2 regions of the Latilactobacillus curvatus JCM 1096 genome follow, and region 2 is predicted to be linked to the other one. Evidence: a T-box and tRNA genes for the amino acid it is inferred to sense, from the RefSeq annotation. Region 2 holds a T-box; the other holds one or more tRNA genes.
What was found. The T-box of region 2 lies ahead of leuS (leucine--tRNA ligase). A T-box ahead of a tRNA ligase gene usually reads a tRNA of that ligase, here a tRNA-Leu.
Positions count from the first base shown of each region.

Region 1 (16,058 bases), 120 kb from region 2:
GGCGGCCAAGATTCAACTTTAGTGGGCGCACTTGCTGAAAAAGCCATGCAAGAAATGCGGGCTGAAACTGGCGATGAAAGTTATCAATTTATCGCAATGCGATTGCCTTACGGCGAACAAGCTGATGAATCGGATGCAATGGCGGCGATTGAATTTATGGCAGCTGATCAAGTCAAACGGGTCAACATTAAAGGCTCAGTGGATGCAATGGTCCAATCCCTTGCGGAAACCGGTGTAACCGTTAGCGATTTTAATAAGGGTAATATTAAAGCCCGCGTGCGGATGATTGCCCAATATGGGATTGCTGGTGAAAATAGTGGCGCTGTTTTAGGAACGGATCACTCAGCCGAATCCATCACTGGTTTTTATACGAAGTTTGGGGATGGCGGCGCAGATTTAGTGCCAATCTTCAGACTTAATAAGCGTCAAGGCAAGGCCATGTTAGCCGAACTCGGTGCGCCTAAACACCTCTATAAAAAAGTACCAACGGCGGATCTTGAAGAAGACCGTCCAGCATTACCAGATGAATTAGCATTGGGCGTCACGTACGATCAAATTGACGACTATTTAGAAGGTCGTCAGGTCAGTGAAGAAGCCGCAACGAAGATTGAAAACTGGTACAAGAAAACGGCCCACAAGCGTCATTTACCAATAACAATCTACGATACGTTCTGGCAATAAAACCGAGTGCGTTTCAGGCGGTTATATTGTGGCGGCTTAGCCTAGGCTCGTGAAATAAGCGACGCAGTCGATTGTTTGCTAGACGTAGCTAACTGCAACAATATACCTGAAAGAGCACGTTTAAAAAACAGAGTGCGTTGTCAGTGGTTAGCTTTCGAGCCTAGTTTCGTAAACTAATTTAGTTATTAAAATAACTATTTACTTGCCTTTTAGATTGTCTATACCTTATAATGAGGTTAACGATAAGGGAGTAACTGGCAGCTTGTCTGCGATAACGCCACCAACAAGGCAATATTCTGGTGTTATCTTAATTAGTGAGACTTATGGGGGATTCTTTGAATTCTCTATAGGTCTCTTTTTTTACCCCGAAATCTATCTATAGGAGGCACGACAATGACAGATCAACCAAGTTCATTCTTTACCCAATCAACGGATGAGACTTTAAAAAGTTTAGCCACAACAACTGATGGGCTAACGCAAGACCAAGTTGCTGAACGACTCGCTAAATACGGGCGTAATCAGTTGACTGAGACTAAACGAAAAAGCTTGTTCGTTCGTTTTTTAGAACAGTTCAAAGATTTCATGATTATCGTCTTATTAGTAGCGGCAATGATTGCCGGCTTTTTAGCACATGAATGGCCAGATGCGATTATTATTCTCGCCGTTGTTATCTTGAATGCCGTTTTTGGTGTTTTCCAAGAAGCCAAAGCGGAACAAGCAATTGATGCTTTAAAAGAGATGGCAACCCCGGACGCACATGTACGCCGTAACGGGCAGATTGTTAAAATCAAGAGTGAAGAACTGGTTGTCGGTGATATCGTGCTATTAGAAGCGGGCGATATCGTCCCAGCTGATTTACGCTTGTTAGAATCAGCGGCTTTGAAGATTGAGGAATCGGCTTTGACGGGTGAATCGGTACCGGTTGATAAGACTGTTGCAACGTTAACCGATCCTGAAAGTGGGATTGGCGATCGGACCAACATGGCATTCATGAATAGTAATGTGACTTACGGTCGTGGTGTCGGGGTTGTGACGGGCACTGGGATGCAAACTGAAGTTGGTAAAATTGCTGGGATGTTAAATCAAGCTGGTGAAACCACAACACCATTGCAAATGAATTTAAGTCAACTTGGTAAGAGTTTAACGATTATGATTTTAATCATTGCGGCTGTTGTATTTGTGGTCGGCTACTTACGCCACGCGCAATCACCAATTAACATGTTATTAACCTCAATCTCATTAGCGGTTGCCGCAATTCCAGAAGGATTACCGGCAATTGTGACGGTTATTTTAGCCCTTGGGACACAGAAGATGGTTAAACGAAATGCGTTGGTACGGAAGTTACCTGCTGTGGAAACACTGGGGAGTACCGACATTATTGCGTCCGATAAAACTGGGACGTTAACGATGAATCAAATGACGGTAGAAAAGATTTTTACCAATAATCAGTTGCAAGAAGCATCAGCCGACTTGGCAGGCGATGATTTAGCGTTAAGCATTATGAACCTTGCCAACGATACGAAAATCACAGAGGATGGCCAGTTAATTGGTGATCCAACGGAAACGGCTTTAATTGCTTATGGGCGTGATAAAGGTTTCGTGATCCAAGATGCCCTAGCAGCAGCACCACGCGTGGGTGAAGTACCGTTTGATTCAGAACGGAAGCTGATGACAACGATTCATCAAGCCAAAGATGGTCAATTATTAATGACCACTAAGGGTGCACCGGATGAATTACTCAAACGCGTGAGTCATTTTATTGATGCCAATGGCGATGTTCAACCGTTAGATGAAGATGAACGGCAATTTTTACTCAAAACAAACCACGATTTAGCTAAACAAGCGTTACGTGTCTTGGCATTAGCGTATAAACCGTTAGATAGCTTACCAGCAACAATTGATCCGACGATTGAAGATGAGTTAATCTTTGCTGGTTTAGTCGGGATGATTGATCCAGAACGACCAGAAGCCAAACAAGCTGTAACTGATGCGCATTCAGCAGGGATTCGGACGTTAATGATTACCGGTGATCACCGGGATACTGCAGAAGCCATCGCCCTTCGTTTAGGGATTATTACACCTGAACAAGATGCGGATGCGGCCGTTGTGACAGGTGCCGAACTGGATCAAATGGATGACGAGACATTTGCTAAAAAAGTCAGTCAGTACGCAGTTTATGCGCGAGTTGCGCCAGAACATAAGGTGCGGATTGTTAAAGCTTGGCAAAAACATGGTAAAGTCGTTGCGATGACCGGGGATGGTGTCAATGATGCGCCAGCCTTGAAGTCCGCAGATATCGGGATTGGGATGGGGATTACCGGGACAGAAGTATCAAAAGGCGCCAGTGATATGGTGCTTGCCGATGATAACTTCTCAACGATTGTCGTGGCTGTTAAAGAAGGTCGTAAAGTCTTTGCCAACATTCAAAAATCAATTCAATATTTATTGTCAGCTAACCTAGGTGAAGTCCTTACCTTATTCATGATGACGATTTTAGGCTGGCAAATTCTGCAACCGGTGCACATCTTATGGATTAACTTAGTGACGGATACATTCCCAGCGATTGCGTTGGGGGTTGAGCCCACTGAACCGGGGATTATGAATCAAAAACCACGTGGGCGCAAGTCAAACTTCTTCTCCGGCGGTGTCTTCCAAGCGATTATCTATCAAGGTCTCTTAGAAGGTGGGATTACGCTTGGTGTGTATGCCTTAGCGATTACGTACCCAGTGCATCAAGCGAGCGGCTTAGCACATGCTGATGCGTTAACGATGGCCTATGCAACGTTAGGGATGATTCAACTCTTCCACGCGTTTAACGTGAAGTCAGTGCACCAATCAATCTTTACAGTTGGTTTTTTCAAGAATAAAGCTTTCAACTGGGCTGTCTTAGCTTCATTCCTCCTGTTAGCCGCAACGATTATGGTACCTGGCTTAAACGGCCTATTCCACGTGTCACATCTCGATATTCACCAATGGGGAATTGTCCTAGCAGCCTCATTCTCATTGATTGTGATTGTGGAAATTGTGAAGTTCTTCCAGCGGAGAATGGCTAAATAATTTGTTGCCGACCTTGTAAAGTGCTTGTCAATTAAACTATAATAAAGGTGATTAAATAACTTTTATGTTAGTGAGTTTTGTAGGGAGGATTACGTATGCAAATATTCTTACAGTTTCTGATATCACTTTTCATCTTTGGTGGTCTGGAACGGATTACTCACGTTCAAAATAATTAGTTGTTGAGTTTCTTACTTTATTTAGTTATTTTCGCTTGTATCGACTTATTGACAAAGTTAATGTTTGGTCAGTCGTGGACGAGTAGAATGTTGAAGAGAAGATAGGTAATAATCGACGCTAGTGACAAACGAGATTTTGTCGCTAGCGTTTTTTTAATGAGGTAAATGTCCTTTGATGAACTAAGCATGCCTTTTCGCTTTAATATTTTAATTGCAAGCCGATTGGGAAATTAGTATACTAAACCATAGGAAACTAGGAGGATGGACATGAATAAAACGCAACAAAAGCTTGCCAAATACGGCCAAGCTGTCAACGATTTAATCGATAATACTGAAAAAGTACAAGAAGGGATGAGTAAGTATTTCACCCCTTTAAAAGCAGCCGTTGCTGATGGTAAGTTAGCCGAAATGAGCGAACAAGACTATCAAAAGACAGCACAAATCTTCAGAGATGGTGTTGATCAATATCACGAATTCTTAGCACAATTCAAAACAGTTGTTGCGCCCGCTCGTTTGATGGGGAACAACCAACGTTTAATCGGTGCTTACGCTGATTTCATTCAAGGCTGTGAAGATTTAATTACAAGCATGCATGATGATGAAACCGTTGATATGCAAGCTTTTGCAGCTTCAGAAATGAATCAAGACAAAGCAACGGAACGGATTTCTAAATACATCCAAAATATTTCAAGAATCGCTTAGGGCGAAAGTTGACAGTTCCCAAGTCGGGGGCTGTTTTTTTAATTGAAGCAAAAGGAGTGCAATCAGATGCCTGATATTCAAAATCTTGTGATTCAACAATTAACACAGTATCGACCACAACAAATCAAAGCAACGTTAGGTCTTTTAGAAGAAGGCAATACCGTACCGTTTGTTGCGCGGTATCGAAAAGAACGAACGGGAAGCCTCGATGAAGTTCAAATTCGTGAAATTGAAAGCACATTTCAATACTTAACGACGCTCGAAAAACGTAAAACCGATATTTTGAAAAATATCGCTGAACAAGAAAAATTAACGCCAAAACTCAAACAACAAATTGAAACGGCAACGCAACTGCAAGCTTTAGAGGATCTGTACTTACCCTATAAACAAAAACGACGGACCAAAGCAACCATCGCTAAAGAAGCCGGCTTGGAACCTTTTGCGCAGTTTATCGCAGGGTTACCTAGCTTAACCGAACAAGCATTATTGGCAAAAGCTGAAGCTTACCTCAATCCAGATCAAAAAATCAATGATACAGCTGCTGTTTTAGCTGGTGTTCATGAAATATTGGCGGAAAATATTAGTGAAACAGCAAAATATCGGAATTGGGTGCGCCAATATACTTGGCAAAATGGTCAGTTGGCCAGTCAAGTTAAAGACGAAGCAGCCGATGAGAAGCAAGTTTATCAAATCTATTATGATTTCACTGCCGATTTAACGAAGGTAGCGGAACATCAATATTTAGCGATTAATCGTGGTGAAAACGAAGGTATTTTGAAAGCTAAAATTATGATTGACGATCAAGTAATTGCCAGTCGGATCAGCCAAGATCTGTTGTATGGACAAGATTCAGCGTCAGCAATGGTCATCAAGTCTGCGGTTGAAGATGCCTATAAGCGGTTTATTGGACCGGCAATTGAGCGTGAATTACGCAAGCAATTAAAGGAAAAAGCTGATCAACAAGCGATTAGTGTCTTTGGTGATAACTTGAAGCATCTCTTGTTGCAACCACCATTGAAGGGTAAAGTTGTATTAGGCTTTGATCCCGCTTATCGGACTGGGTGTAAATTAGCCGTTGTCGATGGTACTGGAAAATTCTTGGATAAGTTAGTCATTTACCCACACAAACCAGCTTCAGCTGACAAACGATCAAAAGCGGCGGATGAATTCACTGCTTTACTCGAGAAATATCAAGTTGAAATGATTGCAATCGGTAATGGGACTGCGAGTCGTGAATCAGAAGAATTCGTAACGACGTGTTTGAAATCTATTTCCCGGGAAATTTTCTATGTGATTGTCAATGAAGCGGGGGCTTCTGTTTATTCTGCGAGTGATGCAGCACGGGCAGAATTTCCAGATTTACACGTTGAAGAACGAAGTGCGATTAGTATTGCCCGTCGTTTGCAAGATCCGTTAGCTGAATTGATCAAGATTGATCCACAAGCAGTGGGGGTTGGACAATATCAACACGATGTGGCGCAAAAAGAGCTCACTGTGCAACTCGATACAGTGATTGAGGATGTCGTGAATAGTGTGGGAGTCAACCTGAATACGGCTAGCCCTCAGCTGCTACAACATATCTCAGGGTTGTCAGCAACTACTGCTCAAAACATTGTGCAATATCGCAATGAAAACGGCCTTTATCAAAAGCGGAGTGCTTTGAAGAAAGTACCACGCTTAGGGCCTAAAGCTTATGAACAATCGGTCGGATTCTTGCGGATTATTAATGGGGACAATCCACTCGATAATACTGATATTCATCCAGAAAGTTATCCAACGGCTAAAGCCATTTTGAAATCATTTGGGTTAACCGTTGCTGCTTTAGGAAGCGATGCGTTGAAGACGGCGATTGCACAAATGCAAGTACCGGCTCTAGCGGCTGAATTAGAGGTCGGGATTGAAACAATCACCGACATCTTAAGTAGTTTGCAAAAACCAGGGCGTGATTTACGGGATCAGATGACGGCGCCATTGTTACGTCATGATGTCTTAACCTTGGCGGATTTGAAACCGAATATGGCGTTAGAAGGCACAGTCCGCAACGTGATTGATTTTGGGGCCTTTGTCGATATTGGTGTGAAACACGATGGCTTAGTGCACATTTCTCAACTGGCAAACCACTTTGTTAAACATCCTTCTGATGAAGTGGCAGTTGGCGACGTCGTTCAGGTTTGGGTGATGAGTGTTGATCAAGAACGTGAACGCGTACAACTGACAATGAAAGCGCCAAAGGCAAATGACTGATCAAGCCTTAACTGAATTGATTGAACGGTTATCGTTGCAGTTTTTTAATCGGCCGTTTGTGCATCAAGCAAATCTCAATCGGCGTTTAAAAACAACCGGCGGGCGCTATCATTTACAGGATCATCATATCGATATCAATCCAAAGATGTTGACCGAACATGATACACAGACCTTAGAAGGGGTGATTAAGCATGAGCTTTGCCATTATCACCTGCATCTGTTGCATCGCGGTTACCGTCATCGAGACGCAGAGTTTAAACAATTACTTGCACAAGTCGGGGGTGCGCGCTATGCACCAGCTGCACAAAAGACAGCTAAATCGAGCAAAATTGTGATTTATAAATGTTCAGACTGTGGACAAGTCTATCCACGTCGCCGTCGAATGAATACGGCTCGCTATGTTTGTCGGCGGTGTCATGGACGACTGATTTATCAAACCACACAAATTCAATGAAAAAAGGCCACCCCTATGTTTAGGGGTGGCCTTTTTTTAGTTGGCGCGTAAAGTTTGATTCTGAGTGGTGTAGCCCAGCTTCTGATAGAGGGCCAACGCAGCCGGATTATTCCCTAACACGGTTAGTTCTAAATAATCGAGCGCTTGTGTTTGTTGCCATTGCTTTGCGGACGATAGCAGTTGTGTAGCGACGTGGTGGCGGCGTGCCTCTGGTGCAACATACAGTGTTGTGAGATAAGCAAAGCGGTGTGCGATAAACAAGGGTGAGGGACTTGTTTGGGCTGTTGTAACGTGACAAAAGGCATCGATTTGCGCATCTTGGTTTTGATGAACAAAGACTGCTTGTAGTGGATCAGTTATCATTTGTTGCCAGTCAAAGAACTCAGGCGTGTAATCAGCTTGGTAATTAGTGGGTTGTAGCACATGCATTTCAGTCGTTAATTGTTGATACAGGGTGGTTAATTTGGCAATATCGGTTAGTTTAGCGGGGATAATGGGCATGTAATCGTCTCCAAAGTAAAATTTTAATTGACTTCAATCATCGTTTCTCTTATACTAATGTACGTGGCTTAAAGTGATAAAGCAAGTTACGCGGGTGTGGCGGAATGGCAGACGCGCAAGATTAAGGATCTTGTCGGGAATTTTCCCGGTGGAAGTTCGAGTCTTCTCACCCGCATCATAATTCAGTTAGGTAATTCCAATTGGAATTACCTTTTTTTGTCCCTTGATGTAAATGATTGAAACTAGGGTGACAAATCGCTATAATGAGCAATAAATTCAGTTTAGGAGTCAGTTAGGATGACACATAAAAATTCAGCAGCTTATACGATTAGTATTATGGCGATTTTAACCGCTTTTTTAATCATTCAAAGTTTTATTCCGATGGTCGGTTATATTAATATCATTCCTGGGCTACCAGCCGTAACAACAATTCATTTAACGGTCATTATTGGGGCCGTGATCCTGGGCACACGCCAAGGGGCGATTCTAGGATTAATTTGGGGTTTGATTTCATTATTTAGAGCCTATACCTCTCCAGGCGATCCGCTTTCACTTTTAATCTTTCAAAATCCAATTATCGCTATTTTACCGCGGTTGATGGCTGGGATGATTGCTGGCTTTACGTTCCAACACTTATATCAAACTAAAATTCGTAAAACCGGTGCAATGGCTTTAGCTGGGATTTTCGGGGCTTTAATCAATACCATTTTAGTGATTGGCTTAACGCGTGTGCTTTACGGACACCAAGCGGCAGGGATGTATCATACTGATCCGACCCATTTAATCATCGTGATGCTTGGCGTTGTTGCGTTAAATGCTGTAATGGAAGCAACCTTAGCAGCTGTGGTGACACCACTAGTCGCAACACCACTCATGCGGTTTAAACGGACGCAATAACAAGTGCGGGTAGCTACAGCCGACGATTGTGGTCCGCCACGGGTTGAATAATTAAAGATTGAAAAAAGGAGTTGGACAAACGTGACTTTGTCCAACTCCTTTTTTGTTTATTCCAGTTGTTTTTGCACTTTCTTAGCATGCGCAGCAACTGTGTTCATGTTGACCTTAGCAATTTCGGCTTGTTGATAAACTGAACTGTAATATTGATTTAAACGATTGATTGGTGATTTAAGACTGTCTTCGTCTGCATCAGCATCTGTATGGTCGCTGTAAAATTCATCAGATGCTTTAGTGGCCGCGTTGTAGAAGGTGGCCAAGGTTGTATAATCAAGTGTCGAAATCTTAAGACTTTGATTTAAATCTTTGACTTGTTCAATCGGCAATTCATCGTTTTCTTGCTTGACCAGTTTGGTGAGGCGTTTAATGACCGGTTTGAGCACAGCTTGTTGTTCTTTAAGACTTTGAAAGGCTGCTTCGCGCTTGGCCGCAGTCGTCGCAATCTTAGTATCTTCAATCGTTAATAGATTTTCGTCGGGATATTTTTTTTGAATCGTGAGATAGTTATCAGGAACTGGATCGCCGATTGTTTCGAGGGTTGAAAGAGCTGTTCGTTGTTGCTTAGTCGCATCTTCAACGGTTTGCATATCGGCTTGGAGTTGATGTTTAGTATCCATCGGTTTTTGGCAAGCGGCTAGGCTCACCCCGATGAAGATAATTGGTAATAGCCGTTTCAATAGTTTTAGCATAAGCAAGTACTCCAATGAGAAAAAGTTATACTGCTATCTTAACGTAATTAAAGCAAAAAGCCAAATCATTTGGGGCATGATTCAACATATAAAATAACACTTGTCTAAAAACACGGATGCTGATTGTCCGTGATAGAAAACGGTTTATTTTTATTGCCAAATGGTTGCCAATGGTTGTTGCCTGTGTTACACTATGTTTGTACTTTTTGAATGGTTGCGGTACGAATGTTTCCAAAAGAACTTTCTTCCATCGGACCACCAGAAATACACAAATTTATAATGTGTCATCGACACAAGGAGGATTTTTCTCATGGAAAACGGAACTGTAAAATGGTTTAACGCAGAAAAAGGTTACGGCTTTGTAACTCGCGAAGATGGTAGTGATGTATTCGTACATTTCTCAGCTATCCAAGGTGAAGGCTACAAGACTCTTGAAGAAGGTCAAAGCGTTTCTTTCGATATCGAAGAAAGCGACCGCGGCCCACAAGCTGTTAACGTAAACAAAAACTAATTTAAAAATTAACCTAGGGGTCGCGGCAAAAGCAATTTTGTCGCGACCCCTTTTTTTGATTGGGTGGTGAGCTGGAGATGTTAACGTATCAATTGATTGAGGGCGCAGCACGGCGACAGTGGCTGGATGATCTATTGTTAGCGGATGAAGAAGTCGGCATGATTGAACGCTATTTGATGCATGGGCAATTTTACACCGTAAGCGATCAGCAGCAAGTCATCGGGGTCTTCCATCTGATGGCACTCAACAATCAGCAGGTAGAACTTAAAAATATTGCGGTACGGCCAGAATGGCAGCATCGAGGATTCGGTGGGCAAATGATGACTCAAATTCAGACGATTGCAATTGACCAAGGGTTTCAATCATTGCTAGTTGGCACTGGGGACGGCAGTTTGGCAGCAATTGGTTGTTATTTGCGTCAAGGCTTTCGGTTCGAACAAATTCGCAAAAACTTCTTCGACCAATATCAAACGCCAATCTATGAAAATGGGATTCGCCTAAAAGATATGGTGGTTCTCGCTAAAATACTCTAAAAAAACCTGACCAAATTGGCCAGGTTTTTTGAATGGATTAATCGAGATCAGTGCGTTTTTCAAATGGATAGACAAAGCCCCATTCAGCACGTGCGTCTGACATGATGTCCATGACATCGCTTGATAATTCGAGGGTATCGTTTGATTGATTTCCGCGCACTGTTTCTTGGAAATCATGGAGTTCATAGTTCATTGCGTTGGTTGCGTCACCCGCTTGAATGGTCTCAACGCGACCATCTGGGAAAGTGAGGGTGGCTTTGTCAGGCCGTGGATAATCGTCAACGGTGACATAGCCATTTTCATAAACGAGAACACCTTGTTTAGGCATCTTCGCATGAATGTTTAAGGTAACAGTCACCATTTCATGCTTGGCATTATTTAAAAGTAATGTTGATTGCTGATCAACACCGGATTCTGATGGCACCCATTGCGTCGCTACAAGTTCTGGTTTAGCAGTTAACATCCGACGTGCAAATGAGAGGGCATAAACACCAATATCAAGCATTGCACCGCCGGCAAGTGCGGGACTGAAGAAGCGATTGTTTGGATCAAGCTCTTTATAACTTCCAAAAGAGACTTGAATTGATTTTAAAGCGCCCAAGTGATTAGCGACTTGTTGGCGTTCAATCTCAGCAAACAATGGCATGTGATAAATGGTCATTGCTTCAGCTAATATCAAGTGCTTTTCGTTAGCAAGAGCCTTTGCTACATTGAGTTCGCGGCGGTTCATCGTAATCGCTTTTTCACAGAAGACGTGTTTACCGGCTTCAAGACTCGCCATAATGCTTTCGAAGTGATAATTGTGGGGGGTTGCAATGTAGACGATGTCGATGTTGTCATCACCGAGCATGTCGGCATAACTACCGAATGCATGTGGAATATTGTATTGGTCGGCAAAGGCTTGTGCCTTATCGAGTGAACGAGAAGCAGCCCCATAAATGTGACCATCAGGTTGGTTAAAATAAGTTGCGAAACTATTGGCGATATTGCCTAAGCCGATAATTCCCCAGTTAAGCGTTGTCAATAAAATCAGTCCTTTACTATCGTAATCGGTTACAGCCAATATTATAGCAATAAAAGCGCTAAATAGAAATTAAAGGGGGGTTACAAATTAAAGATTGGTGTTCTGAATGAATTTGTGTACAATATAGAATAGATTCAGATAAAGTTGAGGCAGAGGATTGGCAAAAAAACGTAAACGCAAGACGACAAAACGCAAACCAACAGCTAACTACTATTCTAAGAAGAGACGCCACCCAACCGATTGGCTAGTGGTCGTTTTAGTGAGTCTATTTATTCTCGGAATTGGGCTCGTTTTATTAGTTCGGTATAATGGACAAAAGGCCCAAGAAGAACTTGCCGATCAAGCCAGACAGGAACAACAATCGCGCCAAGCTAAGAAGCAAGCGTTTATTAAAAAAATGGTGCCATATGCCCAAGAATTACAGACGAAATATCATGTTTTACCAAGTATTACTTTAGCGCAAGCTATTTTAGAAAGTGATTGGGGGAAGAGCTCACTTGCTGCGCAATACCATAATTATTTCGGTATTAAGGGTGATAATGAGGCCAACACTAAGGAAATGACGACCAAGGAATATTTAAATGGTCAGTGGGTAACGACAACAGCGCGTTTTAGAGTATATAACAATTATCAAGAATCGATGCTTGACCATGTACAATTGTTTGCTTATGGGACCTCTTGGAACCGGACGCAGTATGCACACGTAATCGCGGCCACTAATTATGAGCAAGCTGCCCATGCTTTACAGCAAGACGGCTATGCGACTGACCCTGATTATCCAGCGAAGTTAATTGAGCTCGTTAAGGCTTACCACCTCGACCAATATGATCAATAAAGAATGCTATGAAACAAATCATGGGAAATCTGCTACTAATTAATCTCAAAAGAGATTGCCACAAATTCCGGTTTGTGACAGGCTCTTTTCAAATCGCTGAATAACTGGATTTGAGCTTGTTGTGTTGCTTTTTTTGTGGTAATCTATTTTTAATTCAATTTCAGAAAACATTATTAGTCGTTACTACTATCGGTAGTGATGTTTAACGATGCTACAAAGGAGAGCTCAGCGTGCGACTATTAGAGGAACGCATTAAAAAAGATGGTCAAGTATTAGGTCAAGACGTATTGAAGGTCGATAACTTCTTAAATCACCAAGTGGATCCAGATTTAATGGCTGCAATGGGTGAAGAATTCCAACGCTTATTTAAGGATAAGAAGATTACTAAAATCCTAACGGTTGAATCATCTGGCATTGCGCCCGCTGTTTTCGCGGGCTTAGCATTCCACGTTCCCGTTGTTTTTGCAAGAAAGCACAAGAGTTTGACGTTACAAGATAACATGTACAGTGCAACGGTTTATTCATATACGAAGAAAGTGAATAACCACATTTCAATTTCGAAGAAGTTTCTGAATGCAGACGATCGCGTTTTAGTGATTGATGATTTCTTAGCCAACGGGCAAGCGGTTGAAGGCTTACTTTCTATTATTGAAGAAGCCGGCGCACAACTTGAAGGTGTCGGGATTGTCATCGAAAAGACTTTCCAAAAAGGTCGCGAATTGTTAGATCAACGCGGCATTCAAGTGGAATCTTTAGCACGAATTGCAGCGTTTGAAGACGGTCAAGTCGTCTTTTTAGACGAAAATAAATAAATGTTATTTAACGGAGTGCTGATAGGCACTCTTTTTTTGTCTAAAAATTTGTTATCATGGAGGAAAGTATTAGGCAGACAACGCTTAAATTCGCTATAATAAGGGTATACAGTTTGGTGAACAGGAAAGCAGGTAATATGATGCCAGTTATTTATCCAGGACAAACCATCGGAATTATTGGAAATGATCAACGGGCCTATATGTTGGCGCTCAAAGCAAAAGAAATGGGGTATCGGGCAGCCGCGATTGTGACCCCGCAGATGCAAAATACCTCATTTGCACGTTTAATTGATAGTCAGATCGATGGTGAATTCAATGATTATCAAACATTAGTCCAACTCGGTGAAGTCAGTCAAGTGTTGACCTATACGAATGAATTATTAGATGAGACAGTGCTCGAACAACTGGCACAACATTATTATCTACCTCAAGGCAGTAGTGTGTTGTCTGTGACGCAAGATCGGTACCTCGAAAAAGTCTTTTTGAGTGATTTAAATATCAATATTCCGCCCTATGCGACAGTTGTTGATGTAGATGATATTCAAGATGCAATCGATTCAATCGGATATCCATGTATCTTAAAACCCATTCAAAAAGGTTACGGTAAGCAGTATCAACGTTTTATTCAACAACCGAGTGACCTTGAAAACATTGAAGCTGCCCTTGAGTTGGGGACTTATATTTTAGAATCTTGGATTCCCGACGCACAAGAACTATCAGTGATGGTCGTTAAAACTGAAGATGGTAAGTGTGTGACACTGCCAGTCATCGAAAATGAGTTTGAAGATCATCGCTTGAAAATGTCGCTTGTGCCAGCACGGATTAATCAAGATGTTGCGACTGAAATTAATCGATTAGCCCACTTAATTGGGGAAAAATTAGACTATACAGGTGTTTTTGGGGTTGAATTCTTTTTAACACCCGCTATGAATATTTATGTGAAACGAATTATGCCAACACCGCACGCAACGGGCGATGTCTTGACACATACCTTGAATTTCTCGCAATATGAATATCATTTGAAGGCCATCTGTCAGTTGGCAGTCGGCCCATCACGCCTCAATAATGCGGGGATGACCTTAGGGATTCAAGAAGCACAACGGTCATTAATTCAAACACAGATGAAGATCAAACCGGATTGGTACTTTAATTTGCACAACGTCACGACCAATCAACAGATTGGATCGGTCACAGCAACCGGACAAGCCATCCAACCCTTAATCGATAATTACGAAGCGGCAGACTTATATTAGAGTGCGACAGCGGGCGGTTATCTTTTGAGGACTAGCATAGGCCGGCGAATGAGCGACGCAGTCGATCGTTGGACGGACGTAGCTAGCCGCAGAAAGATGCCCGATGGAGCACGTTTCAAAACAGAGTGCATTTGTGGCGGTTATCTTTTGAGCATTAACTGGATTTGACGAGTTGGTGATGCAATCGCGAATTTGGCAAATTTGGTTAAGCACAGAAAGATGCCACAAAAAGCACGTTTTACCATCACCAGCATTTAGGTATTATTTGGAGGAGAAGTTTATGTTAGAACGTTATACACGTCCCGAAATGGGCGCCATTTGGACAACGGAAAATCGGTATCAAGCTTGGTTGGAAGTTGAAATTCTAGCTGTCGAAGCGTGGGCAAAATTAGGCGATATTCCCACAGAGGATGCGCAGAAAATTCGCGCGAATGCTAGCTTTGATTTGGCAGAAGTCAATCGCTTAGAAGCCATCACACACCATGATGTGGTCGCATTCACCCGTGCCGTTTCAGAATCCTTAGCGGATGAAAAAAAGTGGGTCCACTATGGTCTAACTTCAACGGACGTTGTTGATACAGCACAAGGGTATATTTTGAAACAAGCGAACGATTTAATCCGGGCTGATATCGCCAATTTTATGGCTGTTCTAAAAGATAAAGCTTACGAATACCAAAATACCGTGATGATTGGGCGGACGCATGGCGTGCATGCTGAACCAACGACGTTTGGGTTAAAACTAGCAACCTGGTATGCTGAAATGAAACGCAATCAAGACCGTTTCGAACGCGCAGCAAAAGGCGTTGAAGCCGGTAAAATCAGTGGTGCAGTTGGGACTTTCGCCAATATTCCGCCTGAAATTGAAGCCTATGTGACAGAACACTTAGGGATCCGGGCCCAAGATATTTCAACGCAAGTGCTCCCACGAGATCTACATGCTGATTACATTAACACGATGGCGGTCGTGGCGACCTCAATCGAACATTTTGCGACTGAAATCCGGCATTTACAACGAACAGAAGTCCGCGAAGTGGAAGAATTCTTTGCTAAAGGTCAAAAAGGCTCATCAGCGATGCCGCATAAACGCAATCCAATTAGTTCTGAAAACGTTAGTGGCTTAGCCCGTGTGATTCGCGGTCATGTGATTACCGGGATGGAAGATGTGTCATTATGGCACGAACGCGATATCTCACATAGCTCAGCTGAACGGATTATTTTACCCGATACTACGATTTTATTGGACTACATCTTGAATCGCTTCACGCGGATTGTGAAGACGTTGACGGTCTTCCCTGAAAAGATGAAGGCTGACATGAACATCACCCATGGTTTAATTTACAGCCAACGTGTCTTGTTGAAGTTAGTGGATGCGGGTCTGAGCCGTGAAGCAGCCTATGATTTGGTCCAACCGAAGACAGCCTTAGCATGGGATGAACAAAAAGATTTCCGCCAATTATTAGAAGCCGATCCGAAAGTGACGAGTGAACTTTCAAAAGCCGATTTAGACGACGCCTTTGATTACCAATGGCACTTAAAACAAGTTCAAACAATTTTTGATCGGGTGTTTGCATAAGCATCCGACATAAAAAGCCACCTTAGCCTAAAAGTTAGGTTAAGGTGGCTTTTTTATGG
Region 1 is NZ_CP026116.1:1,124,181-1,140,238, reverse strand. Features, by position in the region: gene nadE (ammonia-dependent NAD(+) synthetase) at 1-681, shown strand, start outside; gene LCU_RS05960 (cation-translocating P-type ATPase) at 1,075-3,738, shown strand; gene LCU_RS05955 (hypothetical protein) at 4,182-4,616, shown strand; gene LCU_RS05950 (Tex family protein) at 4,683-6,860, shown strand; gene LCU_RS05945 (SprT family protein) at 6,853-7,314, shown strand; gene LCU_RS05940 (GNAT family N-acetyltransferase) at 7,351-7,815, opposite strand; tRNA gene LCU_RS05935 (tRNA-Leu) at 7,906-7,990, shown strand; gene LCU_RS05930 (ECF transporter S component) at 8,113-8,712, shown strand; gene LCU_RS05925 (hypothetical protein) at 8,820-9,458, opposite strand; gene LCU_RS05920 (cold-shock protein) at 9,769-9,969, shown strand; gene LCU_RS05915 (GNAT family N-acetyltransferase) at 10,047-10,502, shown strand; gene LCU_RS05910 (Gfo/Idh/MocA family protein) at 10,540-11,526, opposite strand; gene LCU_RS05905 (glycoside hydrolase family 73 protein) at 11,684-12,361, shown strand; gene LCU_RS05900 (xanthine phosphoribosyltransferase) at 12,592-13,173, shown strand; gene LCU_RS05895 (ATP-grasp domain-containing protein) at 13,314-14,426, shown strand; gene purB (adenylosuccinate lyase) at 14,707-15,999, shown strand; gene LCU_RS05885 (LacI family DNA-binding transcriptional regulator) at 16,053-16,058, opposite strand, start outside.
Region 1: it has a tRNA-Leu gene. The T-box ahead of leuS (leucine--tRNA ligase) is inferred to sense a tRNA for this amino acid. The anticodon was not compared.

Region 2 (16,058 bases):
TACTATTAATTGGGTTGGCGCCGTTTTATCGGTTACTCGGTTGGGATCGTGTATTTCAATTCACTTTTAATGGATTAGATTCCGTTGCGCCTTATTTGCTAAACATTAGCCAGCAGGGGACAATTTCTGAAACTGTCTTATTGTTTGTGACGGTGATGTTGGTTTTGTCACTGTTGCAACCCGTGATTTTAACGTATTATCAGATTTTAGTACTGTTGAAGTTTGATTTACCACAAGCACCACTCAAATTAATCTTTAGCCTTTCATGGGTGATTTTAAAAGGGAACTGGCTGAAATTACTCGGGCTTACTTTATCATTTATTGGATGGGAACTGGTCGTCTATATGACTGCTGGACTAGGTCTCTTGTGGTTCTATCCATACTTAATTATGAGCGTTACGATTTTCTATCAAGAAGTTAAAGCTAAGAAAGTCCAAGTCATTCAATAGCATTAGGGCCGTCATCCATTTGGGTGGCGGTCTTTTTTTATTTAGTTAGTAAATATAGTGCGCGCGATACCCGGAATGCGCTACTATAGAAATTAGAAAGGTGGTCATTTAAAAATGCAATTAACAGTCTTAGGTTATTACGGTGGATATCCATACGCCGGTGTTGGGACTAGTAGTTATTTATTAACAAGTGGGGCGTATCATTTATTGCTAGATTGTGGGAGTGGCGCTTTATTAGCGCTTGAGAAACAATTTGACCCATTGCAACTAGATGTGGTCCTTCTCACGCACTATCATCACGATCACATTGCTGATGTGGGGGTTTTACAATATTATTGGCAACTGCATCAAGGAACCAAAAAGGAACCCATTTTACCTATTTACGGGCATCTGCAAGATCCACTCCACTTTGGCAGTTTGACACAACCGGGTGTGACGCAGGGCTTTGGTTATCAAGAAGACACAGAGCTGACCCTGGGGCCGTTGAAAGTAACTTTCAAACGGACAGTGCATCCTGTCCCAGCATTCGCTGTTCGAATTGAAGAACAAACGACGGGGCAGGTCTTGGTCTTTACTGCAGATACGGCGTATTTCCCAGAATTAGCTGCTTTTTGTCAGTCTGCAGATTTACTGATGACTGATACGAATTTTCTTGAAGATCGCACTGGTAAAATGGCGCATATGACAACAACGCAATCCGGTAACTTGGCACAAGAAAGTGGCGCAGCTAAAATTCTATTAACGCATTTACCACAAGGGGTTTCGGCAGAAACGCTACAGGCACAAGCACAAGCGACTGTTGGGGACGTACCCGTGATAGTTGCCCAACAGGATTTGACAATTGATGTCGGAGCGTGTAATATAGGCGGCGTTGATGGAACTTACAAAAAATAAGTGAATTTTCATTAGAAAGTAGAAACTACTATAATTTTTTTGAATGATAAATATAAATGTAAAAACATAAAAATTAATGGTGAGTGGGAAAATTTAACAATAAACCGTTTTAATTAGACGTTTTATGTCCAAATGTCTATTTATTAATTATTAAAAAATAATTAATAAATTTAATTTTAGGGTAGTTTTCTAGTGCTGACTCGCGTATAATAAAATTTGTAAGAGAGAAAATGATTGTCTTATTGTTAAGTAAGGTGTCATGTTAATAAAGGAGAGAGACATATGGTTACGTTATATACATCACCAAGTTGTACATCTTGTCGTAAAGCCCGGGCGTGGTTAGAAGAACACAATATTCCATACCAAGAACGCAATATCTTTTCGGAGCCTCTCAATAAAAATGAAATTAAAACAATCTTACGCATGACCGAAGATGGCACGGAAGAAATTATCTCAACGCGTTCTAAGGTTTTCCAAGAATTAAACATTAAAATTGATGACTTATCAATCAACGAATTATTAGATTTAGTTCAAAAGAACCCAGGGCTATTACGTCGTCCAATTATTTTGGATGAAAAACGACTTCAGGTTGGTTATAACGAAGATGAAATTCGTCGTTTCTTACCACGTGAAGTACGGGCATTGGAATTACAACAAGCACAATTACTAGCAGGATTCTAGAGGAGAGTCGGGGCTGTTAACAGCCTCGACTTTTTTGATGGGTTAAAAAATTAATTGCTGCGATGTAGATACTTGAATGTTACGCCAGATACTGGTATGGTAGGTCAAAGAAAGTGAATTACGACGCTATAAGAAGCGCGTTAGAAAGGGGCGTTGTCCCATGAGAATGGAAAAAATCGACGAGAACACAATTCGGGTTCTATTAGAAAATGATGATTTAGAAGAACGCGGGATTACTGGACTTGATTTGTTGAGCAATCATAAAAAGATTGAGCGGTTCTTCTATTCAATTCTGGAAGAAGTGGACAGTGAACACACATTTGCGAACAACGATGCAGTAACGTTCCAAGTGTTGCCTAACGATCAAGGGTTAGAATTACTGATTAGTAAGAATATGCCAAACTTTGACGGTGGTAAAGGTCAATCAGAAATGGTGCAAGGCAAAGACGGTATTACTGAATACATTAAAGAACAACTGTTGAAACGAGATACGGTCCAAGATGATGCGACTGAGGAAGAGGATGAAATGACCGCTTATATGAATCAAGCGGACAATCCAATGAAACAGATTGTGTTATCGTTTAAGTCATTTGACGATTGGATTGCTTTGGCACAACAGCTACACATCGAAAGTGGTGTGTCGAACCTATTTCTTTACAAACATCAGTACTATGCACAGATTATTATTTTTATGGAGAATACGACCGAAGCGTTTGCACGGGATGATTTAGCGGTCGCTAATGAATACGGGCAGAAGTCAGAATACACAGCAGCTTTTTTAAGTGAATTCGGTGAAAAAGTCATGGATAATAGTGCGCTTGAGTTAACACGCTACTACTTCAAACATTAAAAATAACGGGTTTTCCTAAATTTAGGAGAACCCGTTATTTTTTTGCGTATTTTCGGTGGGGGTGATAAATAATGAAAGTTGCACAGACCACTAACGGGTGCTTAATTCGCGCCGATCAAGCAGCCAAACAACAGCAAGTAGCGCGGTATTTCTGTCCACATTGTCAACAACTGGTTCAGTTGCATCGTGGGGTGCATAAAGCACCATATTTCGCACATATCGCAGAACGTGTATCTGGTGGTGGTGAGAGTCCAGCCCATCTGGCGGGAAAACAGGCGATTGCTGAATTAGCACATGTGTTGGGCTGGCATGCTACCTTTGAAGTACCTGTCGGCGAGACACAGCGCGCTGATGTATGGTTAACGCGGAATCAGCAACCATTAATTATTGAATACCAATGCAGCCCATTGACGCCAGATAAGTTAAACCAACGAACAATCGGCTATCAGCAGCGCCGATTACCTGTATTATGGGTGGTTGGTGAACGGTATTGTTTTACTAACCATTATTTAAGCCAGCAACAGTTGGGGTTTATCAACTATCGGCGGCAGTGGGGCTTTTATGTGGTAAGTTATTTGCCAAAGTGGGGGAAATGGGTGTTATATCACCATATTGTCGCCCGTGATTTTGCTGGTTATGCTTGGCAAACCCTGCGATTGACAACTAAGGCGTTTGTGCGCTTGCTTGTAGCACAAACAAGACTGCCAGCCAATCATTATAAGGGCAAGTCACAGCCTATGCAGCAACAAATTATTGACCGTCGATTAGGGCTGCAAGACGCACATTATGTTGCGTTACAGGCGGATTGTTATGCCCACCATGAACGCTTGCAAGCCGTTCCGGACTGGTGTTACTGCACACGTAATGTACCACCCATTTATCAGCTCAGTCAGTTTGAAAGTCGGGTAACGTGGTGGTTGAGTGCCCAACCAATTGATCTTTTTTTAGCGGTAACGCCCTTACTCCAACAACCACTACTAAAGCAATCCTTATTTGCACAATGGGGGCAAATAGCTTTGAAACAAGCATTAAAAAAGAACCGGGGGTCGGTTGACCACCGGTTCTAAGATTAAGAAATAACATGCAAAGCAACCCGTGAGAGGGTGCTTTTTTGTTTTTGAAGTGCTTGGAAAGTCTGTTCAGGTGTTGTTTCAGCACAACAGGCTTGTTTCAAGAGTTCATAGGAATCGCAATTTTCAATCAATAAGCCTGATTCGCTTTCACCTTTTGAATAGTTGAAGACTACTGCTGAAGGGGTCATCTGAATGTTCATCTCACAAGATAATTGTTGATCTGAATCAAATGCCTGTTTAGTAAGTGGACTGTGCCAATCTTCAAGTAACATTTCGGTATCAAGTCCTACGCGTTTAGCAATTGTAAGGACTAATTCGTTGTTAAGTTCCATATCTGGTTCACGGAATGCTTGTTGCAGTTGCATTAAAAATGATTGGCTCTTCTTGCCCCCCTGGAACGTTGCTGCCTTATAAGCGAGTACTGCTTCATAAATGGTGCTGAAAACGTGATTACGTAAGTTTAAATCATGACTATTTTGTTGCTGAAACTGCATGTAATGCTCGACGTTTTTTAAGTTTAAGACTGGAATAAACTTAAAATGAATATTTGCATCGGTTTCGCCGATAATCTTTAAAAGTGCCTCTTCGGAACGTAAACAAAGTTGCCCGATTGGGTTGATAAATAAAAACACTTCTAACAAGTTGGTTCCTCCAAACTTTCTATATTGTATATACTGCTCGACGCGCTTGTACTGTCTACTCTAACAAAATTTTAAAATTATGCAATAAGTTAGCTTGACAGAGTTTAAGCTTGATGGATAAGGGCGCGCATAATTTTATTGGGTGGTATTTGTTCACTTAATTGATAGCGGGTGACAAATGATTTAAACCAAGTTGCCCCTTCTTGGACGTTGGTGACTTCAATTTCGACTTCATAATCCTGGGTTTCGTCAGGGTATTGGGTAACATCAAGCGTTAACAGGCCAGCAACTAAAGACGCGGTCTGGCGGTGCGTTGTTGCCTGTCCCCAGATGAACAATTCTTTGATAATCACGGCTTGTGCTGCAAAATAGACAGCGATCTGACCAGACGATAATACGGTTTGGTGCTCAATTAAGTGAGTAGCCTGCTCAAGTGTTAGGCGATCAGTGATTTCAATCAGACTATGAGCATTTTCTACGGTTGGCACCTTTAGCGTCTGTTCGGCATAGGTGTCAAAGAGTCGAATACGCAACCCCCAGTGACGTTTAGCCAATCCCTGGTTAGGCAGTTCGAAGTAATAATTAGTTTGCACAAACGGCGCTGCAAATGGATAGTCCGCTTTTAGTTGCGAAAATTGCGCCGCCGTTAGCATCGTCTTAAATTCGCGTTCAATCGTTTGTGACATCGGTTGAGCTCCTTTTTAAAAAAGCAATGTTATTATCCTAGCACAAAAAAGCAGACTTGTAATGAAATTTGTATTTCAGACGATTATTATTTATTCAATTCTAATCTATGTTAAAATAGTGCTGTATGTGACAGAGTGAATGAGGGGTTTATAATGGTCGAAAATTGGAAGAAGTTTTTAATGCCTTATGAACAGGCCGTTAGCGAATTAAAAATTAAATTACGTGGGATGCGCAAGCAATACCAACAAAATAATGAACATGCACCCATCGAATTTGTAACTGGGCGCGTTAAACCAATCGATAGTATCAAAGAAAAGATGCAACGCCGCTACATTACAGAAGATTTACTCGAACAAGATATGCAAGATATCGCTGGTTTGCGGATTATGTGTCAGTTTGTGGAAGATATCCATGAAATTGTGGGCCTTTTGCACCAACGGACTGATATGAAAATTGTTGAAGAACGGGATTACGTTTCAAATGTTAAACCAAGTGGTTACCGGTCATATCATATTGTAATTGAATATCCAGTCCAACTAATCAGTGGTGAAAAATTGATTTTGGCCGAGATTCAGATTCGAACAATGTCGATGAACTTTTGGGCAACCATTGAACATTCATTAAATTATAAATATCAAGGGGAATTTCCTGAAACGCTGAAGGCGCGGCTTAAAAGAGCGGCCGAAGCATCCTTTATGTTAGATAAAGAAATGTCTGAAATTCGTGAAGAAATTCAAGAAGCACAACAACTCTTCTCATATGGAAAATGGCAAAACGCACTTGAAAAGGCAACTGAAAATGATTCTGAAGGAGAGACGCCAGATTGAAAGTAACGGTATTTAGCAATGACGGTAGTTCTTCCGTTCAAGTTGCCAATCGCTTAACGCAAAAATTGATCAATACGGGGTTTGTCATTGATGATCAAACGCCCGATGTGGTCATTTCAGTTGGTGGAGATGGGACGCTTTTATCTGCCTTTCATCGGTACGCCCACGATTTAGCGCACATCCGGTTTATTGGCGTGCACACGGGACATTTAGGGTTTTACACTGACTGGCGCGATTTTGAAGTCGATGATCTAGTCGTCGCCTTGCAAGAAGATCTCGGGCAGAGTATTAGCTATCCGTTATTAGAAGTTAAAATCGAATATGCGGATACGCACGAAATCAGTCGCAGTTTGGCGCTCAATGAAGTGACGTTACGTCGGTATGCAGCGACTTTGCGGACGGACGTTTACATTAAAGAGAATTTTTTTGAAAGTTTTAGGGGCGATGGGCTCTGTATTTCCACACCAACTGGGTCGACAGCTTATAGTAAGTCGATTGGTGGCGCGGTTTTACATCCACGCTTAGACGCGATGCAGATGACCGAAATTGCGTCGATTAATAATCGCGTATATCGAACACTATCGGCACCAATCGTGTTACCATCGGATGAATGGTTGCTCCTGAAGCCTTCTAAGACAAGTGATTACGTTGTGACAATTGATCAATTCACATTTAAGGATCGACCAATTGCCTCGATGCAATTTAAAATTGCAAAGGAAAGAATACAGTTTGCACGTTATCGACACACCCATTTCTGGAACCGTGTCGAAGATGCATTTATTGGGTCAAAACATGAAATTTGAATGGCAATATCAAGATGCAGAAGGCTGTGTGTTGCGGAATTTTTTACGGCGGCATAAGCTTTCTCGCAGTCAGTTAACTAAAATTAAATTTGCAGGTGGCACAATCCTCGTCAACGGCCAGGAGGCACATACCAATGCCCAACTGGTTCAAAACGATGTGGTGACTGTTTACCTCGCACCGGAAGTGGCCGTCGAACACGTCATCCCAGTTAAAGGGGACTTGAAAGTGGTTTTTGAAGACGACCATTTTTTAGTGGTCGATAAACCGGCGTTTGTGGCGTCGTTACCGGCACCGAACCATCCGCACAACACAATGGCCAATTTCGTCAAACAATACTTGATTGACCAAAATGCTGAGAGCCAGGCAGTGCACGTAGTAACGCGCCTCGATCGCGATACAAGTGGTTTGATGATGTTCACCAAGCACGGCTTCGCGCATAGTTTGTTGGATAAGCAACTCCAATCTAAAGAATTGCAAAAAACATATGTTGCGATTGCCAGTGGTGATATGCGGTTAGATTATCCGCAACATGCGTGGATTGATCGGCCAATCAAACGGTCGGATGATTTTTACATGCGGCGGGTCGTTGGGGTTGGTGGCAAACGCTCATTAACGGAATATTGGCAAGAAGCCCATGGCACCGATGCCACGTTAGTTAAGTTGAAGTTACTAACAGGTCGGACACATCAGATTCGGGTTCATTTTGCATCACTGGGGCATCCCTTAATTGGTGATAATTTATACGGTGTGGCCGATGATTTATTACCGCGTCAAGCATTGCACTGTCGCGAGTTAACGTTCTATCATCCATTTGAAGAACGGTATGTCACGGTTCAAAGCGAACTACCAGCCGATTTTCAAGCAGTGATGGATCAACGTCATTTGGCTTTTCCTGCGGGCGAATTGAATAAAATTTGATTAAGCTTTCAATTTGAGTCGCAATCTAACTTTAGAATGAGTATACTAATAAACGATTATGGATTACGGAGGGATTAGTATTGTGTTAACTTTAAATATGATTAAGACAATCATTTTAGGGATTGTCGAAGGTTTTACAGAATGGCTACCAATTAGTTCAACCGGCCATTTAGTGTTGGTCGGTAGTGTTTTGAAACTTGATGAATCAAAAGCATTCATCGATATGTTTAATTATGTGATTCAATTTGGAGCGATTATGGCGGTTGTGATTCTATACTTCCATAAATTGAATCCTTTCTCACCACGTAAGAACCAGCTCGAACAAAAACAAACGTGGACGTTATGGTTTAAGGTAATTGTGGCGGTGATTCCATCAGTCATTATTGGATTCCCATTGAATGACTGGATGGATGAACATCTGATGAAAAACTGGATTGTGGCCAGCATGTTGATTTTATACGGGGTTTTGTTCATCGTCATCGAAAATCGCAACAAGCATACCACACCGAAATTTGCTGATTTAAATACGTTACCTTGGTTGACGGCCTTTTGGATTGGCTGTTTCCAAGCCTTATCAATTATTCCTGGGACATCCCGTTCAGGCGCTACGATTTTAGGGGCAATTATTTTAGGGACATCACGGTTTGTGGGTGCGGAATTCTCGTTCTTCATGGCGATTCCAACGATGGTCGGCGTGGCAATCTTGAAGATTGGTAAATTCTTGTACCAAGGCAATACGTTTACGGGCGATCAATCAATCATTTTATTAGTCGGGATGTTGGTTTCATTCATCGTTTCAATTATTTCAATCAAATTCTTGATGGATTACATCAAGAAACATGATTTCAAGGTCTTCGGTTGGTACCGGATTATCTTGGGCCTACTTGTCTTAGGTGCAATGCTATTTGCATAAAGGATTAAATTAAAATTTGGAGGGTTCATCCATGTTAATCAAAGAAGTTTGTGTTGAAAATTTCACTAAAATTCCGGCAGCAATCCGCAATGGTGCTAAACGAATTGAGTTGAACGACAACTTGGCTGTCGGAGGCACAACGGTTAGCCGGGGTGTGATGGCTGAATCAGTGCGTTATGCGCATGAACACGATGTACCAGTGATGGTCATGATTCGTCCGCGTGGCGGCAACTTTGTTTATAACGATCAAGAATTAAAAATTATGGAAGCTGATATCTTTTCAGCGCAAGAATTAGGCGCTGACGGCATCGTCCTTGGTTGCCTAACACCTGACAATCAAATCGACGAAGAAGCGATGGAAATGTTGATTGGTGCTGCCAATGGGATGCAAGTTGTTTTCCATATGGCTTTCGATGAAATTGCGGCTGATCAACAAGCTGCAGCAATGGAATGGCTGATTGATCATGATGTTAAACGGATTTTAACGCATGGGGGGCCGTTAGACGCGCCCATCGACGAAGCCCGTTTAAAAACGTTAATCCAAGCTGCTGATGGGCGGATTGTGATTTTACCTGGCGGTGGCATTACAGCCGACAATGTCGACGCGTTAACAGAACGTTTACAAATTTCCGAAGCACACGGTACAAAAGTGGTCGGGACATTATAAGATAGTAAAAGGCCCAGTCATCAATGATGACTGGGCCTTTTTTTAATGTTTGAATAGGAGATAATCGACTGACGACGCACTCTAAACGTGCTCTGTAAGGCATCCGCCTCCGGTTAACCCTGAGCCGCAAACGATTGCTTTCAGCAATCATTCGCCAGTCTAGGCTAATCCTCAAGAGATACCCGACTGGGATCACACTCTAAACGTGCTTTGTAAGTCATCCGCTTCCGGTTAACCCTGAGCCGCAAACGATTACGTTGTAATCATTCACGACGCTGTGTTAATCCTCAGCGGATATTCGCCTTACGACGCACTCTAAATTTTTTCTATCGCTAGGACTTGTCCTTGGTCGACGTTGATTGCCTTGTAGTGGGTTACTTGGTAATTGGTTGGTTCTAGGCGACTTAAGTCGGCGATTAGATAGTCGATTTCTTCTTGAGTTTCATTGAACCGAGGATCAACAACGAATACCAGTAAGCCACCGCGATTAAGCCGTGAGAGAATTTGATGATAGGCAGAGATTGTCGTGTTAGGCAATGTCACGTGTTCAAAAGAATCAGGACTGAGTGCGCCTAAGCTAAAAATGGCGGCTTGCACTTTTAACTCGGGTGGTAAGGCAGTGATAATCCGCTCGTGTCCTTGATTAAGCAAAGTAACCTGGTTTGCTTGGTTTGCTTTTGTAAGACGATCCGCGCAGGTTTCGATGGCTTCTTTTTGAATTTCGAAACCGTAAACCTGACCAAAATCAGCAACGCGTTCTGCTAAAAATAAGGTATCATCGCCATGCCCCACGGTGGCATCAATTACGACATCGCCGGGCCGAATTGCCTGGTCTAATAGAAAATGTGCAAATTTAGTGGGATGATCAAGTATCATGTGTTAGGACTCCTTCAGATGCAATAATTTAAAATGAATAAAACAGTACCATGAACCGCCGAGACACGCCGTTGCTAATAAAAAGCCAGCTAAGACATCACTCGGATAATGAACAAGTACGTAAATCCGACTAAGGCCGATGCATAGTGCCAATATTAAACAGGTGCCAATCGCTATTTTTCGCCAAACGCGTTGACGAATTAAGTAGTAAACTAGGATGCTTAAAGTTCCGAAAAAAAGAAGCGCCCCCGAAGCATGACCGCTAGGGAAGCTGTAGCCGCCTGCGTAGACAAGATGGTGAAATGGGGGCCGTGGTCGTTGGACGCTCATCTTAATAAAGTGGTTAAGCGTTGAAAAAAGGACCATGTTAATGACTAAAAAGCTAGCTGCTGACCACTGTTTAAAGCCCAGCAAACCAAGCGTTACAATGGTGGTCAAAGTCATTATACTATAGGGATTGCCGATCGACGTAATCGCAATGCTTACAGTATCCATCAATGGGGAGGAAAGCGACCGGATGCCAGTTCTGATAAGGGTATCAAAATGTATAACCCAAGTGGCATGGTGCACAACGCTGATTAAAATGATTAGAAAACTGATTGTGCCAAGAATGAATAAACTAGCCGAAAATCGTTTGGTCATTTTTAAGAAATCCTTTCAAAATAAGCTGTAATTAAAGACAAAGAAGATTATTAAATGATACAATAATTATTAAGCATAAGACAACTAATAAAAGTAGTTGCGTGATAGGATTGTTTTCCCCATTTATTAATATTATAATAAAGTTCAGGTGAAGCTCAAGTTAATTGTGCCACAGACAATAATAATGGAAATTCGGAGGCGTTAGAATTGAAAGAGACTAGAAAACAGCGAATTGCAGCTCAAAAGGTAAGCTTACATAAGCAGAAGCGGGAAATTAGAATTAAGAAAGTTCGTAATGTGACGACTTTTGCAGGGGCAACCGTCTTGATGGGTTCAGCAATTGCACCTAGTTTTTCGAATCGGGCCAAAGCAGCCACTGAAGATGTGTTAAATAGTGCAAACAATGATGACCAAGCTACAACAGCTAATACAGCAAGTAGTGCAACATCATCAACAACTAGTTCAAGCACAACGACAACTGAATCCCAATCAACACAACAACCTGTTGTAAAACCTCAATTGACTGAAAATGAAGCGACAAAGGTGGCTACGCCACAACCGGCACCATCTCAAGCGCAACCAATTTCTGGAGTGCAAAGTACGAGTGCCAATATCGCAACCGCTGGCGTTGTTATGGCAGCAGCTAATTCAAGCGCACAAAATTTCATCAATTCAATTGCTAGTTCAGCTCAACAATTAGCGGGTGATAACGATTTGTACGCCTCTGTTATGATTGCCCAAGCATCATTAGAATCAGGATTTGGGAGCAGTGGTTTAGGTTCTGCCCCTAATTATAACTTGTTTGGGGTAAAAGGGACTTACAATGGTAGTTCTGTTTATATGTGGACTTGGGAAGATGATGGTCATGGGAACATGTATCAGATCCAAGCTGCATTTAGAAAATATCCTTCATACTACCAATCGTTACAAGATTATGTGCATGTGCTACGGAATACTTCATTTGGTGCAACGCCTTATTATCAAGGGGCATTTAAGAGCCATACAAGTAGCTATCAACAAGCCACACAATACTTACAAGGACGTTATGCAACAGCAACCAATTATGCGTCAAGTTTGAACCGTTTGATTCAACAATACAATTTAACGCAATATGACACGCCAGGGACCAATACTGGTAACAATAATGGGGGAACAACGACTCCAACCACGCCAACGACTCCAACGACACCTGAAAATGGGACAAAATACACCGTTAGAGCCGGCGATTCTGTTTGGGGGATTGCTAATCGGTATGGTATTTCAATGAATGACTTGATTAGCTGGAATAACATCAAGAACAATATGATTCACCCAGGCCAAGTCTTGATTGTTTCAAGTAGTGCAGCTGGCAACAACAATGGTGGGACGACAAACCCAACAGACCCTACAACACCAACGAATCCAACAACACCAGCTAATGGTGATAAGTATACCGTTAAAGCCGGCGACTCTGTTTGGGCGATTGCCAACAAATATGGGATTTCAATGAACGATTTAATTAGTTGGAATAACATCAAGAATAATATGATTCACCCTGGCGATGTTCTAACAGTTTCAAAAACCGCAACTGGCAATACAAATAACAATAATTCAAACAGCAATAACGGTAATCAGACTTCAAACAAGACGTATACGGTTAAATCAGGGGATTCTGTCTGGGCAATTTCAAACCGTTACGGCATCTCAATGGCTGACTTGGTTAAATGGAATAATATCCGGAACAACTTTATCTATCCTGGTCAAAAATTAGTGGTTAGCCAAGGTGCAACAACTGGTAATTCAAACAACAATAATACAAATAGTACAAATCCAGGGCAAACTTCTGGGAAGACTTATACGGTTAAGGCCGGTGATTCTGTCTGGGGAATTGCTAACCGTAACGGTATTTCGATGGCGCAATTAATCAAGGCTAATAATATTAAGAATAACTTTATCTACCCAGGTCAAGTCTTAAAATTAACGGCTGGCGCTACAACGCCAACGACGCCCAATACGAATTCTGGGAAGACTTATACGGTTAAATCAGGCGATAGTCTTTGGTCAATCGCACAAAAAAATAATACCAGTATCGCACAATTAAAATCAGCGAACAATTTACATTCTGATTTAATCTTAGTCGGTCAAGTCTTGAAATTGAAGTAAGAGTTTGGTATGCTAAGAACAATTATTTAACGTTGAGAAGGATTAGTAGTTATCGTTAAGCGTTTAGAGAGCGTGTGGTTAGTGTGAACACGTCGTTTAACATAACGAACTCACCTTTGAGTTTTCTATTGAACTGATAGTAGATAGAAACGTCTGCCGCGTTAAGGCCAGAGAGTTGTCCAATATAGATTGGACAGAACTTAGGTGGCATCGCGGTCAATTCGTCCTATGGTATTTATACCATAGGACTTTTTTATTGGCGTTAAGTGAATTAAAAAAGAGTGTGTCAAAAGTGTCCATGCTTTTGAAAGCACGTTAAAAAAAGGAGTGTTTGATATGACTTACGATCATCGCGCAGTTGAACAAAAGTGGCAAGCTTACTGGCAATCACACAAATCGTTCAAAACAACAGAAGATAAAAATAAGAAAAATTTCTATGCATTAGATATGTTCCCATATCCGTCAGGTCAAGGCTTACACGTTGGCCATCCTGAAGGTTATACGGCAACTGATATCTTGGCCCGGATGAAACGGATGCAAGGCTTCAACGTGTTGCACCCAATGGGTTGGGATGCATTCGGCTTACCTGCTGAACAATATGCGTTGGATACTGGGAATAATCCTGCTGATTTCACGCAAACCAATATTAATACGTTCAAACGCCAAATCAATTCATTAGGCTTCTCATACGATTGGGATCGTGAAGTGAATACAACGGATCCTGATTTCTACAAATGGACCCAATGGATTTTTGAAAAAATGTACGAAAAGGGCTTAGCTTATGAAGCTGAAGTGGCTGTTAACTGGAGCCCTGATTTAGGGACCGTTGTCGCAAACGAAGAAGTCATTGACGGCAAAACAGAACGCGGTGGCTATCCTGTTTACCGGAAACCAATGCGTCAATGGATGTTGAAGATTACGGCTTATGCTGATCGTTTAATCGACGACTTAGACCTAGTTGATTGGCCTGAAAGTGTCAAGGATATGCAACGCAACTGGATTGGCCGCTCAAAAGGCGCTGAAGTATCATTTGCTGTTGAAAACCACGACGCTCAGATTGATGTCTTCACCACGCGTGCCGACACAATGTTTGGTGTCAGCTATATCGTGATGGCCCCAGAACATAAATTAGTGGCCGATATCACAACGCCTGAACAAAAAGCAGCTGTTGATGCTTATTTAAAAGAAATCGAACACAAGAGTGATCTTGAACGGACTGATTTGGCGAAAGATAAAACAGGGGCCTTTACAGGTGCTTACGCCATTAATCCAGTCAATGGCGAACGGTTACCAATCTGGATTTCAGATTACGTTCTAGCCTCATACGGGACTGGTGCTGTGATGGCTGTCCCTGCACATGACCCTCGTGATTGGGAATTTGCGAAGAAATTTGGTTTACCATTGAAACCAGTTGTGGCTGGTGGTAATCCTGAAGAAGCTGTTCACACAGAACCTGGTGTGATGATTAATTCAGATTTCCTTGATGGTTTAGACAAACAAGCAGCAATCGACAAGATGATTGATTGGTTAGTAGCGCATAATGCTGGTCATGAACAAGTGAGCTACAAGTTGCGTGACTGGTTATTCTCACGTCAACGCTACTGGGGTGAACCGATTCCAATTATTCATTGGGAAGATGGCACAACATCAGTGGTGCCAGAAGCTCAATTACCACTTGAATTACCATTAACAAGTGATATCAAGCCTTCAGGGACTGGTGAAAGTCCACTTGCGAACTTAGCGGACTGGTTAAACGTAACCGACGAAAATGGGCGCAAAGGCCGTCGTGAAACGAATACAATGCCACAATGGGCTGGTAGCTCATGGTATTACCTTCGTTATATCGATCCTAAGAACCCTGATAAATTGGCTGACTTTGATAAGTTGAAAGACTGGTTACCAGTTGATATGTACATCGGTGGTGCGGAACATGCTGTGCTTCATTTATTATATGTTCGTTTCTGGCACAAGTTCTTGTATGATATCGGGGTCGTGCCAACGAAGGAACCATTCCAACACCTATATAACCAAGGTATGATTTTAGGCGATAACCACGAAAAAATGTCGAAATCAAAAGGGAACGTTGTTAACCCTGATGATGTTGTCGATCGCTTTGGCGCTGATACATTACGTTTATACGAAATGTTCATGGGCCCATTAGATGCTTCCATTTCATGGAGTGAAAAGGGCTTAGCCGGCGCGCGTAAATTCTTGGACCGGGTATGGCGTCTATACACAGAAGAAGATACCGACGAAAACGACCAACTTTCAAGCAAGATTGTCGCTGAAAATGATGAACAATTGAAGAAGAGTTACAACGAAACTGTTAAGAAAGTGACAGAAGACTTCGAAAGCATGCACTTTAACGTGGCCATTTCACAATTGATGGTCTTCATCAATGATGCTTATAAAGTTGACACACTACCACGTGAATACGCTGAAGGCTTCGTGAAGTTATTAGCGCCAATTGCACCACACATGATGGAAGAATTATGGGCAATGCTTGGCCATGATGACTCAATCAGTTACGTGGACTGGCCAACATTTGACCCAGCAGCATTGGTCGCTAACGAAGTAGAAGTGATCTTCCAAGTTAACGGTAAGTTAAAGGCCAAAGTAACAGTAGCTAAAGACACACCGAAGGAAGAATTAGAAGCGATGGCTAAGGCAAATGAAAAAGTAGCTGAATTCATTGCTGACAAGACGGTGCGCAAAGTGATTGCCATTCCAAATAAATTGGTCAATATCGTCGCCAATTAGAGTGCGTTTCAAAAAGAGTGGGTTCAAGCTCGGTCAACTTTTGAGCATTATCAGAGGGAAGCGAATAAGCGACGTAGTCGATTGTTTGATTCACTGGGATAAGCGCAGAAAGTTAGCTTGAAAAGCACGTTTCAGACAAGAGTGCGTTTGGTTGCGGTTAGCAACTGAGCATTAATAAAAAATTTCAAATAATCCAGGTTTTAGGATTATTTGAAATTTTAGATTAAGCGGAAG
Region 2 is NZ_CP026116.1:1,006,989-1,023,046, reverse strand. Features, by position in the region: gene LCU_RS05375 (DUF975 family protein) at 1-449, shown strand, start outside; gene LCU_RS05370 (MBL fold metallo-hydrolase) at 564-1,343, shown strand; gene spxA (transcriptional regulator SpxA) at 1,626-2,024, shown strand; gene LCU_RS05360 (adaptor protein MecA) at 2,185-2,874, shown strand; gene LCU_RS05355 (competence protein CoiA) at 2,946-3,941, shown strand; gene LCU_RS05350 (DsbA family protein) at 3,944-4,579, opposite strand; gene LCU_RS05345 (CYTH domain-containing protein) at 4,693-5,274, opposite strand; gene yjbM (GTP diphosphokinase) at 5,428-6,102, shown strand; gene LCU_RS05335 (NAD kinase) at 6,099-6,905, shown strand; gene LCU_RS05330 (RluA family pseudouridine synthase) at 6,895-7,824, shown strand; gene LCU_RS05325 (undecaprenyl-diphosphate phosphatase) at 7,883-8,737, shown strand; gene LCU_RS05320 (copper homeostasis protein CutC) at 8,769-9,404, shown strand; gene mnmM (tRNA 5-(aminomethyl)-2-thiouridylate-methyltransferase MnmM) at 9,720-10,280, opposite strand; gene LCU_RS05310 (phosphatase PAP2 family protein) at 10,284-10,922, opposite strand; gene LCU_RS05305 (muramidase family protein) at 11,130-13,064, shown strand; T-box leader at 13,088-13,296, shown strand; gene leuS (leucine--tRNA ligase) at 13,401-15,824, shown strand.